One region of the Acutalibacter sp. LFL-21 genome, then DNA from elsewhere that is predicted to be linked to it. Evidence: riboswitches for the same ligand, from Rfam matches in the RefSeq annotation. Region 1 holds a riboswitch; the other holds the start of a gene.

The links. A riboswitch is a leader RNA that binds a small molecule or an ion and turns the genes downstream of it on or off. The one in region 1 is predicted to bind FMN.
Region 2: linked by a shared signal. The riboswitch ahead of ODJ80_RS13375 (ECF transporter S component) and the one ahead of ODJ80_RS00670 (ECF transporter S component) in region 1 are both predicted to bind FMN.

What each region holds. Positions count from the first base shown of each region.
Region 1 covers NZ_JAOTNT010000001.1:143,431-153,972, reverse strand. The annotation lists gene ODJ80_RS00690 (thiazole synthase) at 1-309, opposite strand, end outside; gene thiF (sulfur carrier protein ThiS adenylyltransferase ThiF) at 339-992, opposite strand; gene thiS (sulfur carrier protein ThiS) at 976-1,170, opposite strand; TPP riboswitch at 1,227-1,333, opposite strand; gene ODJ80_RS00675 (DUF1905 domain-containing protein) at 1,429-1,743, opposite strand; gene ODJ80_RS00670 (ECF transporter S component) at 1,827-2,450, opposite strand; FMN riboswitch at 2,588-2,732, opposite strand; gene ODJ80_RS00665 (NAD(P)H-hydrate dehydratase) at 2,785-4,317, shown strand; gene ODJ80_RS00660 (GNAT family N-acetyltransferase) at 4,385-4,819, opposite strand; gene ODJ80_RS00655 (putative ABC transporter permease) at 4,977-6,530, shown strand; gene ODJ80_RS00650 (glutamine synthetase III family protein) at 6,683-8,797, opposite strand; gene ODJ80_RS00645 (carbamoyl phosphate synthase small subunit) at 9,435-10,514, shown strand; gene carB (carbamoyl-phosphate synthase large subunit) at 10,516-10,542, shown strand, end outside.
Region 2 covers NZ_JAOTNT010000015.1:33,034-43,575, forward strand. The annotation lists gene ODJ80_RS13350 (FAD-dependent oxidoreductase) at 1-7, opposite strand, end outside; gene ODJ80_RS13355 (xanthine dehydrogenase family protein molybdopterin-binding subunit) at 4-2,313, opposite strand; gene ODJ80_RS13360 ((2Fe-2S)-binding protein) at 2,310-2,810, opposite strand; gene ODJ80_RS13365 (Crp/Fnr family transcriptional regulator) at 3,170-3,829, shown strand; gene ODJ80_RS13370 (hypothetical protein) at 3,917-4,546, opposite strand; FMN riboswitch at 4,703-4,819, shown strand; gene ODJ80_RS13375 (ECF transporter S component) at 4,925-5,572, shown strand; gene ODJ80_RS13380 (riboflavin kinase) at 5,581-6,276, shown strand; gene ODJ80_RS13385 (sigma-70 family RNA polymerase sigma factor) at 6,426-6,848, shown strand; partial or broken gene ODJ80_RS14215 (relaxase/mobilization nuclease domain-containing protein) at 6,860-6,970, shown strand; partial or broken gene ODJ80_RS14220 (ABC transporter ATP-binding protein) at 6,970-7,230, opposite strand; gene ODJ80_RS13395 (LysR family transcriptional regulator) at 7,336-8,232, shown strand; gene ODJ80_RS13400 (alpha/beta hydrolase) at 8,470-9,351, shown strand; gene ODJ80_RS13405 (iron-containing alcohol dehydrogenase) at 9,509-10,542, shown strand, end outside.

The DNA of each region.
Region 1 (10,542 bases):
GTCCCGCATGATCTCAATTTTCACAAAGTCCCCGCAGCCCAGCTCCCGGGCCAGGCGGGCAATGCGCACAGCCTCTTCCGCGTTCCGGGCGCCGGAGGTGTTGGGCAGCAGCGTCACCCCCTGGGGAATGTAGTCCAAGATGTTCTCCTTCTCGGTGGTGTTGGCCCGGCGCACCGCCAGGGTGATCATCTGGGCGCCGGCGTCCCGCACCGCGGCCTCAATCAGCTCCAGGGAGTATTTCCCCGAGCCCAAAATGAACCGGGAGGTGAATTCCCTGCCTCCCAGGCTCCAAGTGTCCTGTGTGTTCATGGTCGATTCCCTCTTTCTAAAAAATAAAGTTAAACGTCAAATTCCCCGGCTAGGATGCGCAGTACAGCCTGGGCTTGATGGGCCGCGCAGAGCATCACCCGGGGGGCGAACAGGCTGCTGTTTTGCACATCGCTTTCCCCGTCGCCGCAAAGGTAGAGCCGGGACCCCACCCGCCGGGTGCGGATGGCGTTGGCAGGCCCCAGCCCCGCCATGCCGGAGGCCGCCACCAGGTACGTTTCCGGCAGGCGCTCCAGCACGGTGTTGGTAAGCAGGGCCTTTTCCTCCGGCCGGTCAAAGGCTTCGCAGACCACCTGGGCTCCTTGCAGCAGCAGGGGAATGTTTTCCTCTGTCAGCCGCAGGGCATGGGGCTCCAAACGGAGGTACGGGTTGACCTCCCGCAAATTTTCCGCCAAGGCCATGGGCTTTTCCAGCCCGATCTGAGAGGCCTTGTACTGCTGGCGGTTCAGGTTGGACAGGTCCACCCGGTCAAAGTCGAAGAGGCGCAGCGTGCCCACCCCGGCCCTGGCCAGGGCCAGCGCAATGTGGGAACCCAGCCCCCCCAGCCCGCAGACCGCCACCGTGGCCTGCTGGAAGCGCTCCCACAGAGCTGGGCCGATCCGCCCCCGGAGGGAGGCCTCCATTGCTTTCCTGGCGGGCGGGCCGCCCTCAGCCCCCGCCCACAAAGCGGACCACCTCCAGCGCGTCGCCGTCCTCCAGCACAGTGGAGGCGTACTGGGCTTTGGGGACGATCTCCCCATTGCGCTCCACGGCGATGCGGCCGGTTTCGTATCCGGCAGAGGCCAGAAGCTCCGCCAGGGTCTTGCCCGCCGCGTCCTGGGCCTGCCCATTGACTGTTACCATATCCATTCCTCCTTTTTGGACAAAAGAAAACGGGGATACCTGCTACGGTATCCCCGGGAAAGGCGTATGTCACTTCCTACGACGGCATTATCCGTATCAGGTAAAGGGTCGAAGTTGATGACTTCCTCTCAGCCTGCCAATACAAGCTCCCCTGGTTTTTATTTAACTGTATTATAGCAAGCGGCGCCGGATCCGTCAAGGGCGGGAAACAGCCCGTGGGAACAAAGCGTGCCAGCTGGGTGGCGCTCCTGCCGCCGGCTATTCCCCCGCGTTTTGGGCGGCGGGCTCCCGGCGGGGCCGGACGGTTACACGCACCCGGTCACCGGCTTGCTTGTGCAGCGCCGCGCGGATATCCTTGCGCACGCCGAGAATATAACAGATGGAACCATCCGGGTTTTTCACCCCCATATTGACCAGGCTTCCGGCATAGGAGACCCCATCGAAGGCGGCGTCCACTTTCAGCCGCCCCACGCCGAACTCCTTCCGGAGATCCAGGGGAAAGCGGACAAAGGCCCCCTTCCCGTCGGGCGTGGACTCGATGACGGCTTCAAATTCGTAACAGCGCTGGTCCATAGGGCTTCCTCCGTGTGAAAAGGGAATCTACAGTATGGGGTATGGGAGGGAGGGCGTGAGAAAATACAGCCGGCAGTGCCTTTTTAGTCCGCCTTTCCGTGGATGAGGGGGGAAATTTTCTTGTAGACCAAAAAGGTGATCGCTACATCGCACAGGGCCTTGAACAGGGTGAAGGGGCAGTTGAACCACAGCAGGGCCTGGGCCAGGTTCTCCACCGCCGGGTTGATGGCCTGGTACAGCCCCAAAATGGCTTCCAGGGGGTACATGGTGGCGGTGTAGAAGGGATAGGTGATGAAATAGTTGATGGGGAAGCTCATGGCGGCCATCACCACCGCCCCCAGCAAAGAGCCCCACAAAGCGCCCCAGCGGTCCTTGCGGAGCTTGTAGAACAGCCCGGCAGGCACCACAAAAGTGACGCCCAAAAGGAAGTTGCACAGCTCGCCCACACCGGCAGTGGAGGACATGGCCAGGTTGATGAGGTTTTTCAGAAAGCACACTGCCACCCCGCTGGCAGGCCCCATGGAAAAGGCCGCAATCAGGGCGGGAAGCTCGGAGAAGTCCAGCTTGACAAAGCTGGGGATGACGGGCAGGCTGAAGCTGAGGAACATCAGCACGGTGGCCACCGCCCCCAAAATGGCAGTCATAGCCAAGGTTCTGGGGTTGACGCGCTTGCGGCCCGGGGAATTTTGAACAGCGCTCTTTTGCATAAAAACCATCCCTTTCGGAAAATTTTGCTTGCAAAAGACCGAAGGGGTGGCGAAAGGGCGAAAAAATCCCGGAACCGCGCGCGGCTCCGGGGACCCTTTTTGATGAAATGAGAAAAACGGAACGGCGCCCCGCCGTCCCCAATCTTCTATCATCCGGACTTTGCCTGGATATACCAGGCGTTCACCGTCGGTGCTGGAATCACACCAGCTCGGCGGAGGGTTGCCCCTCCGTTCGCAGACTATACTGCCGGTAAGGAATTGCACCTTGCCCCGAAGATCATTTGCTGGTATCATTTTAGTACAGAGTTTTGCGCCTGTCAAGGAGGAATTGGATATGAAGCTCTTTTGCCGTGATGAGATGCAGCGCCTGGAGATGGCGGCTGTTGCCGCGGGGGTCCCCCTCGCCCAGCTGATGGAGAACGCGGGCCGGGCCCTGGCCCAAGAAGTGCTGTGCCGCTGCCGCCCCGTAAAGGGGAAGCGGGCCGTGGTGCTGTGCGGAAGGGGCAACAACGGGGGCGATGGATTTGTCTGCGCCCGGGTGCTGGCCCAGCAGGGCATGGAGTGCGTGGTCATCCTGGCCCAGGGCGCGCCCCGGACGGACTTGGCGGGGGAGGCCTTCGCCGCCCTGCCGGAAGGGGTGCGGGTCCTCTCGGGAGAGGACCGGGAGGCGGCCCGCCGGGAGATGGAGGGGGCCGGTGTGCTCATCGACTGCGTGTTCGGCTTCAGCTTCCGGGGAGAGCTTTCCGGCCTGCCCGCCCAGCTGCTGGGCTTTGCCAACGGGGTGCCCTGCCTGAAGGTCTCCGCCGACCTGCCCAGCGGCGTGGAATGCGACACGGGCCGGGTGTCCGCCGGGGCGTTCCGTGCGGACGTGACGGTCACGTTTACCGGGAAAAAGCCAGCCAATGCTTCCTACCCCGGCAAGGAGTTCTGCGGGGAGACCGTGGTGCGGCAAGTGGGGGTGCCCGCCGCCCTTGTGGAGGGGGCGGAGACCCATATTTTTGAAACGGATGCCGGGTTCCCTCCGGCGTGTTTTTCCACCCCGGACCCCCAGGCCAACAAGGGGGACAATGGAAAGCTGCTGATGGTCTGCGGCAGCTGGGGCATGGCGGGGGCCTGTGTCATGGCGGCCCAGGCAGCTCTGCGCTGTGGGGTGGGGCTGCTGCAAATCGCCGTGGAGGAACGGCTCTACCCCCTCATCGCCCAGGCGGTGCCCCAGGCGGTGTACATCATTTTGGACTGGGAGAACCGGCGGGAAGAGAGCGAGGAAAGGCTTTTTGAAGCCCTGCGGGGCTGCACTGCCTGCCTGGTGGGCTGCGGCCTGGGGACGGACTCTGAGCGGCTGTGCCCCCTGGTGTTCTCTCATTGCCAGCGGCCCTTGGTGGCGGACGCGGACGCCGTCAATTTTCTCTCCCGGCATCCGGGCTTTTTAGAGGGCATTCAGGCGCCTGTGGTGCTGACGCCCCATCCCGGGGAGATGGCCCGTCTCTGCGATGACACCATCCCGGAGATCCAATCGGACCGGTTGGGAGCTGCCCGGCAGAAGGCGAAGGACACCGGCGCCGTGGTGGCCCTGAAGGGGGCGGCTACCGTGGTGGCAGCCCCCGATGGGCGCTGCGCGGTGAACCCCACCGGAAACCCGGGCATGGCGAAAGGGGGCAGCGGCGACGTGCTGGCGGGCATGGCGGGGGCTTTTCTGGCCCAGGGAATGCGGGCCTTTGAGGCGGCGGTGCTGGCGGTGTATCTTCATGGGTATGCCGGGGACCGGTGCGCGGAGCGCCTGGGCCAGCGTGCCATGCTGCCCACGGACCTGGTGGAGGCCCTGCCCCAGGTGTTCCAGGCTTTCCCGGCAGGGGAAGGGGCCCTGTGAGGGGGCAACAGCCCGCAAAGCGGCCCGGCCTTGTGAAAAGGTCCGGGCCGCTTCTCATGGGCAGGGCTCACTCCCGCAGCATCTGGATGTGGGGGATGCCGTCCTCTAAAAACTCCTCCGAGACCTGCCGGAAGCCGAACTTCTCGTAAAAGCCTTTGGCGTAGGTCTGGGCCTCGATGCGCAGGGGTCCCTTTCCCAGCCAGGCCTCCGCGGCTTTCAGCCCCCGGCGCAGCAGCTCTGCTCCCAGGCCTTGGCCCCGCGCCCGTGTGGCCACCCTTCCCAGAGAGGCTTCCGGGAAGGAAACGCCCGGCCGCAGCACCCGCAGATAAGCCTGAACCCCGGTTTCATCCCAGGCAAAGACGTGCAGGGCCTCTGGGTCCTTTCCGTCCAGCTCGGGGTAAGGGCAGCGCTGCTCCACCACGAACACGTCCACCCGCAGCTGGAGAAGCCGGTAGAGCTCTTCCGGGGACAAATCCGCAAAGCGTTTGCATTCCCACTGCATAAGCTGCCTCCTTTCAGGGGTATTTTCCCCCATTATAGCATAGATTTCCCAAGGGGGGAAGGCGGGCGGCCCGGCTTTACAAACCGGCCGGAATCTGCTACAATAGCTCAAATAGCCGGCTGCGGCCGGAAGTTTTTTGGAAATAGGGGAAATGTGGATGATCTATTCCTATCTTTGGGTCTTTTTTCTGTTCTCGTTTTTAGGCTGGTGCAGCGAAGTGATCTTCGCGGCCATCCGGCAGAAGCGCTTTGTCAACCGGGGATTTTTGAACGGGCCCCTTTGCCCCATTTACGGCCTGGGCGTGGTGCTCATCGACGCCCTGCTGCGCCCCTTTGGGGACAGCCTGGCCATTCAGCTGGTGGGCTCTATGCTGTTGGGCTCGGCGCTGGAATACCTGGCGGGTTTTCTGCTGGAAAAGCTGTTCCACCAGAAATGGTGGGATTACTCTGACCGGCCCCACAACCTGCACGGCTACATCTGCCTGAAGTTCAGCGTGGTATGGGCTTTGGCGGGGGCGATGACCGCCCGGTACATCATGCCTGGCTTTGTGCGGCTGTTTTCCCACATCCCCCGGCCCCTGGGCTGGGTGCTGCTGGCGGTGCTGGGAGGGCTGCTGCTGGCGGACCTGCTGGTGACGGTGGTGGCCATTGTGGGCCTGAACCGCAAGCTGCGGAATTTGGAATACGTCACAAGCAAGCTGCGGCAGGGCTCGGATAAGCTGGGGAAGGACCTCTCCAAAGGCGCCATTGCCCTGCATGGAAAGCGCCTGGCGGGCAAGCGCGCCTTGGAGAAGGACTGGCAGCGGGAGGCTGCCCGCCTGAAGGCCAAGTACGAGCAGAATATCCAGAACAACTGGCTGCGGCGCCGGCTCTCCATGGCGTTCCCCAACCTGCAGGTGCTCAAGCACAATGAACAGCTGGAGGAGCTGCGCCAGAACATGAGCGTGCTGCGCCGCCGCTCTTGGGAGGCCCTGCGCAAGCGCAACGAGGACGCCCGGGCCGCCTATGAGACCCGGCTGGCCCCTGGCGAGGAGCGGCCCTTCGCCTTTGGCCTGTGCTATTCCAAGCTTTTCTGGATCTTCATGGTGGGCAATGTGGTGGGTTTTGTGCTGGAGACGTTGTATGCCCTGGTGCGCACCCATGAGTTCCAGATCCGTGTGGGGCTGGTGTTTGGCCCCTTCATCCCCGTGTATGGCTTGGGGGCGGTGGCCATTACCCTGCTGCTTTGGCGCATGTATAACCAAAAGGATGTTATGATCTTTTTGGCCAGCATGTTTATCGGCGGCGCCTTTGAATACCTGTGCAGTTTTTTGCAGCAGGCCGTGTTTGGCACGGTCTCCTGGGAGTACAGCGACTCCCCCTTGAATATTGGCGGCCGCACCAACTTGATGTACTCCTTCTTCTGGGGGATTCTGGGTTTGGTGTGGGTAAAGGACCTGTATCCTGCCCTGTCCCGCCGCATTCAAAAGGTCCCCAAGCGGGCGGGCCGTATTCTGACGGCGGTGTTCACCCTGCTGATGGCAGTGGATGTGCTTCTCTCTGCTGGGGCTGTGTACCGCCAGAGCGAGCGGGTCAATGATATCCCCGCGGACAATGTGGTGCGGGAGTTCTTCGACACCTATTTCCCCGACTCCTATTTAGATCTCATTTTCCCCCACATGGAGTATGTGGGCAAGCCAGAGCTTCCATCCGCCCCGCCGCCTAAGGCGTAGGGAGGACAAAGCAGGCCCCCGGCACAACTTTGCCGGGGGCCTGCTTGCATCCGCTCTGGAAACGGAAAAGGCCGCCCCGAAACGCACCGGGGCGGCCCTTTCCAAAGTGGGGAAAAAGAGTCATTGTGAGAAGGGCCCTAAAGGCCGGGTGCTCACACCTTGAACATCAGATCACCATAGGTGGGGTAAGGCCAGTACTTGGAGGACACATGAACCTCCATCTGGTCCACAACGGCCCGCAGCGCCTCCATGGCGGGGATAATTGTATCCTTGTAGTAGGTGGCGGAGGTCAGCACATTGTGGCTTTCTGCCTTTCCGTCGGCCAGCAGGGTGTCCAGGGCCTCCACCTTTTCGTAGGCCTGATCCAGCAGGCCGGAAAGCTTTTTAATGAGAGCGGTCTCTGCGGCGCAGGGCAGGCCGGCACACACGGTGCGCTGGGCCGCCACGGACTTGGCCAGGGATGCTACATACCCGCTGACAGAGAGGAGGATATCCTGCCGGGTCATCTCGCTCATGGTCAAAGCCTCAATGTTCAGCGTTTTGCAGTACTCCTCCATAATGGTCTCATACCGGGCCTCCATCTCCGCCTCGGTGTAGATCTTGTGGGAAGTAAACAGATCCACATTCTTTTTGTCCAAATACCGGGGCAGGGCGTCCACGGTGGTGCGCAGGTTCAAAAGCCCGCGGCGGGCCGCCTCTTGGGTCCAGGCCTCCGAGTAGCCGTCCCCATTGAAGATGATGCGCTTGTGCTCCTGCATCACCTGGCGCACCAGGGTGCGCACATCGCTTTCCAGGTTGGCAGAGCCCTCCAGCTTGTCGGCAAACTGGCGCAGCTCTTCGGCGGCGATGGTGTTCAGCATGATATTGGGGCAGGAAATGGAAATGGCAGAGCCCAGCATGCGGAACTCGAACTTGTTGCCGGTGAAGGCGAAGGGAGAGGTGCGGTTCCGGTCGGTGGTATCCATGGCCAGGTCGGGCAGCACATGCACGCCAGTCTCCAGCTTTTTCTGCTGCGCGCCCACATAGGGGGCGTCGTACTCAATGGACTCCAAAATGGCGGAGAGCTCATCCCCCAGGAACATAGAAATGATGGCGGGAGGGGCCTCGTTGGCGCCCAGCCGGTGGTCGTTGCCGGCAGAGGCCACAGAGATGCGCAGCAGGTCCTGATATTCGTCCACGCCCTTGATAATGGCCGCCAGGAACAGCAGGAACTGGGTGTTTTTGGCGGGTTCCTTGCCGGGGTCCAGCAGGTTCTTGCCGGTGTCTGTGGAGATGGACCAGTTGTTGTGCTTGCCGCTGCCGTTGACCCCATCGAAGGGCTTTTCGTGGAGCAGGCAGACCAAACCGTGCTTGGCGGCCACATTTTTCATGGTTTCCATGGTCAGCTGGTTGTGGTCAGTGGCAATGTTGGTGGTGGTGAAGATGGGGGCCAGCTCATGCTGGGCGGGGGCCACCTCGTTGTGTTTGGTTTTGGCCAGAATGCCCAGCTTCCACAGCTCTTCGTCCAGGTCTTTCATAAAGGCGGCCACCCGGGGCTTGATAGCGCCAAAGTAGTGGTCCTCCAGCTCCTGGCCCTTGGGGGCCTTGGCGCCGAACAGGGTGCGGCCGGTAAAGCGCAGGTCCGGGCGCTGGTCATACAGTGCCTTGTCCACCAGGAAGTACTCCTGCTCCGGGCCCACGGTGGTGATGACCCGCTTGGCCTTCTGGTCCCCAAACAGCCGCAGAATGCGCAGGGCCTGGACATTCAGGTCCTCCATAGAGCGCAGCAGGGGGGTCTTCTTGTCCAGCACCTCGCCGCTGTAAGAACAGAAGGCGGTGGGAATGTAGAGAGAGTCCCCCTTCACAAAGGCGTAGGAGGTGGGGTCCCAGGCGGTGTAGCCCCGGGCCTCAAAGGTGGCCCGCAGGCCGCCGGAGGGGAAAGAGGAGGCGTCGGGCTCGCCTTTAATCAGCTCTTTGCCGGAGAACTGCATAATCACCCGCCCGTCCGAGGTGGGGGAGATGAAGCTGTCGTGCTTTTCCGCGGTGATGCCGTTTAAAGGCTGGAACCAGTGGGTGTAGTGGGTGGCGCCCTTTTCCACGGCCCAGTCCTTCATGGCGTTGGCCACGGCGTTGGCCACGTTCAGGTCCAGGTCTTTGCCCTCGTCGATGGTCTTCCGAAGGGATCTGTACACATCCTTGGGAAGCCGCTCCTGCATGACGTCATCGTTGAATACCGAGCTGCCAAACAGCTCGGGAACGCTTTTGCGGTTTTCCGAACAAGTTCCCATAACATACCACTCTTTCCTTGATGATGGAGTCGGACGCCTTCCCAGGGCTCTGGGAAAGCGCACCGTAAGACGAAAGGCGCTGAAGGGACTTCCCTCAGCGCCTTTGCTGCTCTATGCGCTATTCTATACCTGAACCAAGGGTTTGTCAACGGGTTTTTGCGCGCCAGAGCGCCTTTCTCCAAGGTGAACAGAAGTGCCGGGAAAACCCTTCTTGGTTTTTATGGAAATTTTCGGGGGTTCCCTGCGGGGCACGGCCAAAAGCCGCGGCGGGCCCCGGAACCAGTTGACAAGCGGGGAAGGGCATGGTATCCTTTCATAACAGAAGGACAAAGGCGTCCATCCCCTGGAAGGCAACCGTGCCGGCAAGGGGGTGGGCGCTTTTTTCATCATGGGGGCAAAACCAAAAGGCACGGGGAAGCGTCCCTGCCGCTGGGGCCAAGAAACTGCGCCCATGCCCTGTTGAGTTTGTGTAAATGGGAGAAATGAAATTTCTTCTTGCTTGTTTTCCTCCCATCGGGTATGATATACTATTGATAACTAGAGAGACGAAACAGAAGCGCCTGGGTTCAGGCTCCCAGGGGGAAAGGGACAGGCCCGGCGCGGCGGCGTCAAAAAAGACAGAGAAAGGGTTGAGCGTATGGGGAAAACGGGATATCTGGTGCTGGAAAACGGCAAGATCTTTCGGGGCGAGCGTTTCGGCGCCGAAGGCGAGATGACCGCTGAAGTGGTGTTCACCACGGGAATGACCGGCTATTTGGAAACTTTGACCGACCGCAGCTATTGGGGGCAGATGGTAGTGCAGACCTTCCCCCTTATTGGCAATTACGGCGTTATTCCCGCCGACTTTGAAAGCGATGCCATTGGTCCTTCCGCCTATATTGTAAAGCACTGGTGCCAAGCTCCCTCCAACTTCCGTTCTGAGGGCAGCCTTGACACCTTTTTTAAAGAGCGCGGCGTCATCGGCCTTTCCGGCGTGGACACCCGCACCCTGACCAAGATCATCCGGGAGGCCGGCGTGATGAACGGGGTCATCACCGACGATCCCGCCGCCGTGGACTTTGAGGCCCTGAAGGCCTACCGGGTCACCGGCGCGGTGAAGGCCTCCTCCACGAAGGAACGCTATGTGGTGAGCCCTGCGGGCGAGGTGAAAAAGAAGATCGCCCTGTTGGACTTTGGGCTGAAGAAGAACATCTACCGGGAGCTGGTCAAGCGGGGGGCAGAGGTCACCGTGTGCCCCTGCAGCACCACCGCCCAGGAGATCGCGGCCATGGGCGTGGACGGCATCATGCTGAGTAACGGCCCCGGCGACCCCGCGGAGAATGTGGAGATCATCGCCAACTTGCGGGAAATCTGCAAGCTGGGCATCCCGCTGTTCGGCATCTGCCTGGGGCACCAGCTGCTGGCCCTGGCCCACGGCTTTCAGACCGAGAAGCTGAAATACGGCCACCGGGGCGCCAACCAGCCGGTGAAGAACCTGGAGACCGGCCGGGTGTACATTTCCAGCCAGAACCACGGCTATGCGGTGGTGTCCGGAAGCATCGACGGCAAGACCGCCAAAGAGCTGTTTGTCAACGTCAACGACGGCACCTGCGAGGGCATTCGCTACCTGGACTGCCCCGCCTTTTCCGTGCAGTTCCATCCGGAGGCCTGCGGCGGCCCTCTGGACACCCAGGAGCTGTTCGACCAGTTTTTTGCCATGATGAAGGAGGGGGAATAATATGCCACTGAATAAGGATATCAAAAAG
Region 2 (10,542 bases), on a different contig from region 1:
TTTTCATTCTCCAAGACCTCCTTTGGCCTTCCCCATGGCATTCAGAATCCTATCCGGGGTGGCGGGATACTGGTTGATTTCTGCGCCGCCAATGGCATTTTCCACTGCCATCATCACAGCGGCAGGGCCGGCAGCGCCGGTGATTTCGCCAATGCCGATAGCGCCGAAGGGGTTCGCCGTGGGCCACCGGGACTCGAGAATGGCCGTGTCAAACTTAGGCAGCTCGTTGAAAGGCCGCCACTTGTAATCAATCATATTGTGAGTCATCACGCGGCCGATGGTGGGGTCGAGCACCAGCTCTTCCAGATGGCCGGTGTCCATACCGGCAGATCCCAGGCCACCCTCAAACTGCATCTTCAGCTCCAAGGGGTTGATGATCTGTCCCACGTCCGAAGCGCTCAGGCAGTCGGTGATCTTGGCAAGGCCGGTCTCCAGGTCCACTTCCACCTCGACAAAGTTCATGACGCAGTTGTTGTGATTAAAGTCACCCTTCACCACACCCTGGCCAGTAATGGAATAATACATGGGGCAAATGGCGATCCAAGGCACGCACACAGAGGGGTCGTCCTTGCGGAACACCATCATATCCTTGGTGTCCAGGTCATCCGGCTGGCAGCCCAGCTTCTCAGCGGCCTCTTCCAGCAGCTTCTGGCGGGCGGCCTTTGCAGCGGAGCCCACGGCACCGCCAGCGGTAATGGTCTCGCGGGAACCGGCCGCGCCAAAGTCAGCGGGGTCGGTGCGGGTATCGGAGGAGTTGATGGTCACATTCTCCAGGGGCACGTTCAAAATTTCCGCGGCAATCTTCGCCAAGGCCAGACGCTGGCCGTTGCCGAACTGGGACACCGCGCAGTGCACCATGACCTGGTCGTTCTCCAGGCGGACATAGGCAAAGGTCTCATCACTCTGGGGGTCGCCGCTGCTGTGGAGGCTGAAGCCCACGCCATAGGCCTTGTTGCCCTCAACCCGGGAGGGAACGCCCCAGCCCTTCCAGCGGTCGAACCAATGGAACTTTTCAGCCGCCACGTCAAAGCACTTGTCATAGTTGATGACGGGGTTGCTGTACTTATGGCCGGTACGCCAGTAATACTGGTCGCCAGCCTGGCAGAAGTTCTTTTTATAGAAGGTGACCGGGTCCATGTCAATCTGCTTCAGGGCCCGGTTGAGCAGGTGCAGCACACAGGCCTTCAGCTCTTGGCCGCCGAAGCCGCGGGCGATGCCCACAGGGATCTTGTTGGAGCAGACCACCTTGGAGACCAGGTCCCAGTTGGGGCACTTGTTCAGGGCGATATGGGTCTCGCCCAGGCCCTCAGCCACCTGGCCCTGGGTCAGCTCGGAACCGGCGCCAGTACCTACCAGCCAGTCGCCCTGCAGGGCCTTGATCCGGCCGTCCTTGGTAATGCCGATCTTGCCAATGAACTTGTTGTCCAAACGGCGCTCGTAGAACAGCAGGTGTTCTTCTTTCGTCAAGGCATATTTCACGGTGCAGCCGGTCACCTTAGCCAAGGCCACTGTGAGCATGGTGATGTAGCCCAGAGCGTCCTTGTTGCCGTAGCTGCCACCCACGTTGGGGGTGGTGACGTTGATGTGGGCGCCGATGGTAAAGGCCAGCGGGCGGCACACCATGTTGGGGCCCTGAGAGGAAGCCCACACGTTCACATGGCCTTCATCCTCCCAGCCGGCAGCCACAAAGGGGCTCTCCGGAGCGCCGGGGAACGTCCAAGTATAGGCCACCTTGCCTTCCACCACTACATCGCTCTCCGCAAGGCCCTTGGCCACGTCGCCTTCCTGAATCTTGTAGAAGGGCGGATCGTCTCCCTCAAACCAGCTCCCGGGAGGCAGGCAGTTGTGGTCGTAGTGATAGCCCTTGGATTCGATATTGTCCTCTGCGCGGTAGACTTCGGGGGCGCCGTCCTTGATGGCGTCCTCCACGTCATAGACAGGGGTCAGCTCTTTGTACTCCACCTTGATGAGCTCCAGGGCCTCTTCCGCGATCTGCGGAGTCTCGGCGGCCACAGCGGCCACGGGGTCTCCCACAAAGCGCAGGTGCTGGCTCATCACAGGGCGGTGAGCAGGCACGCCGGTCTTCCAAGCGGGAGCGTTCTTATAGGTCATCACGCCGATGACGCCGGGCAGTTTCTCCGCCTCGGAGGTGTCGATGGACACGATCTCCGCATGGGGATAGGGGCTGTGCAGCACCTTGGCGTATTTGCAGTTTTTAATGGGCAGGTCGTCGCAATAGAGGGCCTTGCCGGTTACAATCGCACGGCCATCCTGACGGCGGCGCACTTTGCCGATATGCCGGAATTCGCTCATGCCTGATCTCCTCCCTTAATGATAGATTGGACGGCTTCAATCACCTGGTAATGGCTGATGCAGCGGCAGAAATTTCCGCTGAGCGCTTCCTTGATCTCCTCTTCGGTGGGAGAGGGGTTCTGATTCAGCAAGGACTTTACCGCGATGATGATGCCAGGAGTGCAGAAGCCGCATTGGAACGCACTGTGCTCCAAAAAGGCCTCTTGAATGGGATCGAGCTCGCCTGTGACAGGGTCGCTCAGGCCTTCGATCGTAGTGATCTCCTTGCCCTCACATTCCACCGTCAGGGTCACGCAGGAAGCGACCGCCTTGCCGTCCATCAGCACAGCGCAGCAGCCGCAGGCCCCCTCCCCACAGGAAAGCTTCGTGCCGGTCAGGCCGAGGCGCTCCCTCAGCGTTTCCAGCAGCGTTTCGGATTCCGGGATCTGTCCCAGTTTCCGTCCAATGGAAAACTCATAGGTCTTCCCATTGATATGTAGCGTCAGCTCCTTGCTCATCCAACATTGCTCCTTTCTCTTGAGTGGCCGGATCGCAGCCAATGGAAAGAGGCCGCGCCAGTTTGCAGGCACCGGCTTTTCTTACGAAAACCGTAGCCCATCCCATTGGATAACTAGTGTTATTTTACCACGAGCCGTCCCCCAGGCTGTACACATGGATAGTATCATTCCAAAGAATTTTTCGTCTCTATATAAGCAAGAAAAATGTCTGAAACCGTCTACTGATGACTTGCCTTTTTAGTAATTATGTGTTATAATAATTAATTACATTATTACGCCTTCTTTCGGCGTTTCTTTTTGGAAAGGTACGCCGAAGGGGGCCGCAATAAAAGGTGTTACAAATTCAAGGAGTGACTGTTGTGAACAGTATTCACTTTTTTGTAGAGGGCTCTCTGCGCAAATACCGCCCTCTGTTTGAAAGCGTCTGTCCCGCTCCCATGATGGTCCCCAAAGGGCAAAACCTCTGCACGCAATGCTACACCCACGGCTGGCTTTACTATATTTTGGATGGACTGGCCAAAGTCTACATCTCTACCAGTGACGGCAACGAGCAGATCATCGACTTTATGAAGCAGGACACTTTGATCGGGATGGACTGTATCGACGATGAAAACAAATCGGTGGTCAGCATCACCAGCGTGGTGGACATGCATGTGCTGCCCTTCACCGCCGATATTTTGAAAAAGCTCATCCTGCAAAACCCCCAGCTGGGCTATGACTTGGTGGTTTACTACGGCGAGGTCCTGCGGGAGGTGGCTTTCATGGTGGGAAGCCTGGGCCACTCTGATCAAATGCTGCGGCTCACCACGTTTCTGCTGCTGCTTTTGGACACTCCCGAGTACCGGGAAACGGGGAAGATTCTGTTGACTCAGCAGGAGGTGGCTTCCTTTATCAATGTCTCACGGGCACAGCTCGCCAAGATGTACGGCCAGCTGCGCAAAGAGGGGATTATTGACACGGGCAACCGCTTCGTCACTGTTTTGGATGAAAAAAAGCTGCAAGCCTATCAAAAGCTGTAAGCGCGCAGTGCCCTTATCAGAAGCTGGGGCAAAAATAACACAGAAGGGGCGCCCTGGAGAGGGCGCCCCTTCTGTGTTATTTTTCTCTCAGTTGTCCTTTGAGTGGCGCTCCCCCACCTGGAAGTCACTGGAGTGCTGGAACATATACAGCACCGTCAAAGGCTGCTGGCCGGTGAGCTTCTGGAAATCATCAGTCCACACATCCATCTTGCCCTCGCGGATCGCCTGCCCGAAAGTCACCATGCCATCGGAGGAATACGGGGCCTCGCTGCCCTTTTCAAAGTGCCCGTCCGTCGTGCGGGGCACCCCCATGGCGTCGAACACCTGGTAGTTCTCCTCATCGGTGATCTCCTGGTAGGTGATATGGTTTCCGGTGCCCTGGTTGCCGTACTCGATAAATTGAGAAATCGTCATCAGTTCCGGCCCGTTGATGTTCAGAGTGGCGTGGTCATACCCGGCGCCCCGGTGCAGGGCGTAAGCCACCGCCTTGGCGCAGTCCTTTCGGGAGATGTAGGCCATCTTGCCGTCGCCCTGGTTGTTCTTCAGCACGCCGTCCAGCTTTACATAGGTGAAGTAGTTGGTAATCATGGCCTCGGCGTACTGGGAGTTCCGCAGGAAGATGTAATCCAGGCCGGAAGCCTTGATATAGTTCTCGGTGTAGATGTGGTCCTTTTTCTCCACGCTGGGGTTGGTTTCGTCCCCGGCGTTGATGCTCATGTGCGATAAAGTAACACACATAAGAATTTGATAGACAGCCACCCCTATTCCGTTATTTTCAGAACACATACACACTTCCGAAATGTTTCCGAAATCTTCGAGAACTATTGCAGATGTTCGATATAAGAGGTATTCTTGATATGAACAACTGAATAGAAGTGTCTTCGGGGCAGGGTGAAATTCCCGATTGGCGGTAAAGTCCGCGAGCGTGAAAACGCATGATTTGGTGCAATTCCAAAACCAACAGTATAGTCTGGATAAAAGAAGATAATATAGGATTTCAAAACAGCCACATCATGTTTTGCGTTCTATAAATTTTTAGCACCCAAAAGGCATTTCCTTTTAGGTGCTATTTTTTACGCAATGGAGGAAATTCATATGAACAGCAAAACTAAAAAAATCACAACAATCGGTATGCTATGTGCAATTACATATGTAATCATGGCCGTTGGAAGAATACCTGTCGTGTTATTTTTGAAATATGACCCGTCGGACGTTATAGTTACTTTAGGTGGATTGATTTGGGGGCCGATGACTTCTTGCATTGTATCGGTTATTGTAGCCACTATTGAAATGATAACAGTTAGTGACACGGGAATTTTAGGTTGCATTATGAATATTGTTCAAACGGTTTCCTTTGCGTGTACTGCTTCTGCGATTTATAAGAAAAAGCGGACTATCTCTGGCGCAGTAATTGGTCTTTTCGTTGGGTGTGTAACCACGGTTTCAGTTATGATGTTGTGGAATTACCTGATTACACCGCTTTATATGGGATACCCAAGAGAAGCGGTTGTAGAATTACTGCTCCCGGCATTTCTTCCCTTCAATTTATTAAAAAGTGTGTTAAACGCTGCGATAACATTTTTGCTATATAAACCTGTAATTACAGCCTTAAGGAAAAGCGGTTATGTTGCTGTGTCGGAGAAAGAAAATAGTAAACAAAAACGAAATGGGTTAATCTTGCTCGCTGTTATGATCATTATTACTTGTGTTCTAATCATTTTATCAATGAATGGAATTATATGAGGATAGCTATGAAAGAAAAGGACAATATGGAACCTATTTATACAATAACGGGAACTGTTGTGCATGGCCGAGGAATCGGAAAGCACGTTGGGACACCTACCGCAAATATAGAAGTGGACGAACACGCGACTTTACCAGAAACAGGTGTATATGTGGCAAAAATCCTATTGGATAGTCAGACATATTATGGTGTTACCCATGTTGGAATGCGACCTACACTTGATAACGATAAAGCCATTTCAATCGAAACTCATATCTTTGATTTTGATAACGATATATACGGGCGTACTATGACTATCTATCTATATAAAAAAATAAGAGAAGTCAGGAAATTTAATGAATTATCCTTGCTGATAGAACAAATTGCAACTGATAGATTATCAGCCAGAAAATTCTGGGGATTAAAGCAAACAAATTGTGCCTTATATGTTGATGTCAAAAGACATTGTGTAATGGTAGGCGAGCAGGAAGTGTATTTATCAGCAAATGAATTTGAGGTCTTTTACATGCTATACTTATCGCCTCAAATTACATTTACAAAGGAACAAATCTATGAAAAGATATGGCATGAACCAACCAATAACCATTTACACGCAGTAGAAAACACAGTTTTTCAAATACGCAAAAGGTTGAAACCGCGTTGTAAAGGACACGAATATATAAAAACAGTAGTTGGCTATGGTTATAAATTTAATTCTGATTAGCAAAGCCAGCCGAGCCAGTCAACGGTCAAGATGAACGGCGCGTACCGCGCCGCCGTTGACAGCCCCGCCCGCCTTTGCAGATAGGCAATCAAGGGGCGACAGCAAGGAGTGCTGCCGCCCCGCACTATTATCAGAGAGGGGGAATTTCCATGACCGAAGATGAAGCCTATAAAGTGCATATCCAGTACACATTTAACGCCTTTTGCAAGGTTGTCATTCGTCACGCCGCCATAGATATAATTTTGAAGCTGCGCCGGAGGTGGGAACGGGAAGTTTCCCTTGACTATCTGATGAATGAGAAGTTTGTTCAGCTTGCCGAGCCGGAGCAGCTTGAAGAATATTTTTTTACCGCTTGCGGCCAGACCGCCGTTCTGTACCATGCGGAACTTGCCGCCGCCCTTGCCCTCTTACCGGAGCAGGCACAGGAAGAAATTTTCCGCTACTATTTCCTGCGCCAGCCGCAGCGAGTGATCAGCGTACATATCGGCCGGACACGCAGCACTGCGGGGCGACATATCCAGCTTGCCTTGCAGCGGTTACGGCGGCTCATGGAGGGAAAAGACTATGAGTAAACTTCTCCCCTATCGTCATTAACAGCCTGCGGATTGAGGAAGTGCCGTTCCTGCCCTACATGGACAGGCCAGCCGACACGAAAGCCGGTTGCAAGCACCGCTGTACCGACGCTGCCTTGCGCTAAGGTGCTTTGCGAAACCTCCACTCTGCCGTCTCGCTTTGCAGTTCAACCATATGGCGGTAAAGGCCGCCCTGTTCCATCAGCTCCTGCGGGGTCCCTTTCTGCGCCACGCGGCCTTCCTCCAGGACCACGATTTGGTCAGCCCCAGCCACCGTGCGCATCCGGTGGGCGATAACCAGAACGGTTTTACCCCGGAGCAGCTGGGACAAAGCGGCTTGGACGGCGCTTTCGTTCTCCACATCCAGGCTGGCGGTGGATTTTCCCCCTCCAGAGGGGCCGATAAGAGCCGTAACCTGACCCTGGGTCCGGCTGTCTTGACATCCGCCCCGTTTTTCTCCTACAATGAAGTAAAGGAGGGACAATGCATGTACAATCCCCAGCTAGACACATTTATCTCTGTGGTGGAAGCGGGCAGCTTCAACAAAGCGGCAGAGCGGCTGTTTATCTCGCCTCCCGCGGTGATCAAGCAAGTCAACCTGCTGGAAGAAAATCTGGAGCTGCAGCTCTTCATCCGCACCCACCGGGGACTACAGCTGACGCAAGCAGGAAAGTCCCTCTATCAGGACGCAAAATATATCATCCAATACTGCAAAGACTCCGTCACCCGGGCCAAAAACGCTATGGAAGAGACGGACCATATCATCCGCATCGGCACGTCCATCATGACCCCCGCGCAGTTTTTGGTGGACCTGTGGCCCAAGATCCGGGAGACCTGCCCCAACGTGAAGTTCCAGCTGGTGCCCTATGAGAACACACCGGAGAACGCCAGGGAAATTTTGGGAAATATGGGGCAGACCATCGACGTGGTGGCGGGCGTGTTTGACGAAACCATGCTGAACCTGCGCCGCTGCGCCGGCCTGGAGCTGACCAAAGAGCCAATCTGCGTCGCGGTATCCATCCACCATCCCTTGGCCCAGAAGGAACAGCTGACCGTGCAGGACCTCTATGGGGAAAAGCTCTTGCTGATGCACCGGGATTGGAGCCACTATGTGGATCAGCTTCGGGACGACTTGTGGAAGAACCACCCCCAAATCCAAATTGTGGATTTTGATTTCTATGATGTGGGGGTGTTCAACCGGTGTGAAAACAACAATTATCTGCTGATGGCCGTGGAGAATTGGCGGTATGTCCACCCGCTGCTAAAAATTCTGCCCGTGGACTGGGGCTACACCATCCCCTTTGGACTGCTCCACGCGCCAAAGCCCACCCCGGAGATTCAACGGTTTTTAAAAGCTGTCCAACAGGCCGTGAACCCTGGCTGATAACCTTCGGCTTTATACCTGGTAACGAAGAGAGACTTCTGCGGAAGTCTCTCTTGTTTTATAATGAGGGCAAGAAAGAGAAAGGCAGTGGAATCCATGAAAATTGCGGCGGCATTGGCGGCCCTGGGGCTGGTGCTGCTCACCGGGTGCGCCACGGCGGAGAGCTCTCTCAGCCAAGTGGAGCCCATCACACAGGTAGAAAGCGAGGCGCCGTCCTCGGAAGGAGGGGAAGCTTCCATGGTGAGAGAGAGCGGCCCCTTCACCGCGGACACCCCCATAGAGGACGTGAAAAACGACCCGGTGTTTGGGGACTACGGCAGGCTGCTGTTCCCGGTGGAGGACTGGTACTACAGCGGTTCCACCCTGGGGGAATTGCAGCTGACCTGGTACGGCAACATCGACCCGGAGGAGACAGTGGAAATCGTCAACACCCTGTGGCAGCGGGTGAGCGGCGGGGAGACGGTGTTTTACGACATCTACACCGACGAGGAAAAAGCCGCCGACCCGGAGAAGGAGGACACGGGGCTGTTCTTCTTCAAGGGGGAGCCGGGGGAGAAATTCGCCGTGTGCAACGCCGGCGGGGGCTTTGCCTATGTGGGGGCCATGCAGGACAGCTTCCCTCACGCTTTGGAACTCTCCAAGCGGGGCTACAACGCCTTCGCTTTGATTTACCGCCCCGGCGCCCAGACCACCTGCGAGGATTTGGCCCGGGCCATCAGCTTTATCTTTGAAAACGCCCAGGAGCTGGAGGTGGACACGGACTGCTACTCCCTGTGGGGCGGCTCCGCCGGGGCGCGGATGGCAGCTTGGCTGGGGTCTTACGGCCCAGCGGCCTTTGGCGGGGACAACCTGCCCCAGCCAGGGGCGGTGATCATGCAGTACACCGGCCACAGCGACTACACCGAAAGCGACCCGCCCACCTTCGCCTGCGTGGGGGAAAACGACGGCATCGCCAATTGGCGCACTATGGAGCGGCGGCTTCAAGCTATGAGCGCCCTGGGCATTCCCACGGAGTTCCACCATTACCCCGGCCTGCGCCACGGCTTCGGCCTGGGCACCGGCACGGTGGCGGAGGGCTGGCTGGACCAGGCCGTGGCCTTCTGGGAAGAGCAAATGTAAAAGTTTGTGGGGCGCAGGGCAACATCTCTCCGTAGGCCGCAAGGCGGCCATCAAAAAACCAGCGGCCATGGCCCATGCCGCGAAACGGGCAGCCAGGTCTGCGGCCCCCTTCCAGAAGGGCGTTTGCAGTGAGCTGTTTGAGAAAGGAAGCGTTTTCGTGAACAACTTTATCTTTGAAAATTCCACCAAGGCCATCTTCGGCCAGGGGTGTGTCAAGGAATATCTGGCCTGCAAGGTAAAGCCTTTTGCAACCATACTATTGGCCTATTGGGGCGGGTCCATCCAACAAAATGGCATTTATCAGGAGGTCACCTCCATCCTGGTAAACGCCGGGAAAACCGTGGTGGAGTTTGGGGGAATTTCGCCCAACCCCACCTATCAAAAAGTGCTGGAGGGCGCCCGGCTTGCCCGGGAGCACAATGTGGACATGATTCTGGCCGTGGGCGGCGGCAGCGTGATGGACTGCGCCAAGGCGGTATCTTTAGCGGCCCGGTATGACGGGGACGTTTGGGCGGACTACTGGGAGCGGCCTGGGATTATCCGGTGCCAGCCCCTGCCTTTGGGGGTGATCGTCACCGCGGCAGGCACCGGCAGCGAGTGCAACGGCGGGGCGGTCATCACCCACGAGGAAAAGAAAATCAAGACCGGGCGGGACTATCCGCAGCTCAACCCCCGCTTTGCCCTGATGGACCCCACCTACACCTATTCGGTGCCGGTGAAACAGATGGTCTCCGGCGGGTTCGACATCCTCTCCCACCTGATGGAGACCTACTTCAGCGAGCCAGACCAGGACAACGTCTCCGACGACGTGATGGAGGCTCTGATGAAAAGCGTCATCCGCAACCTGCGGGCAGCCATCCAGAACCCCAAGGATTACACCGCGCGCTCCAACCTGCTGTGGGACTCCACCCTGGGAGAAAACCGGCTGGTGAAAATGGGCAAGCGCTGCGACTTTCAGTGCCACAGCATGGAGCACCAGCTGGGGGCCTACACAAACTGCAACCACGGCTTTGGCCTGGCGGCGCTCCACCCCGCCTACTACCGGCATATCTATAAAGAAGGGCTGCCCAAGTTCGTAAAGTTTGCCGAGAACGTGTGGGCCATTCCCCGAAAGGGCAAAACCGACCAGGAGCTGGCCCTGGCGGGCATCGAGGCACTTGCCGACTTCATCCAAGAGGTGGGTCTGCCCGC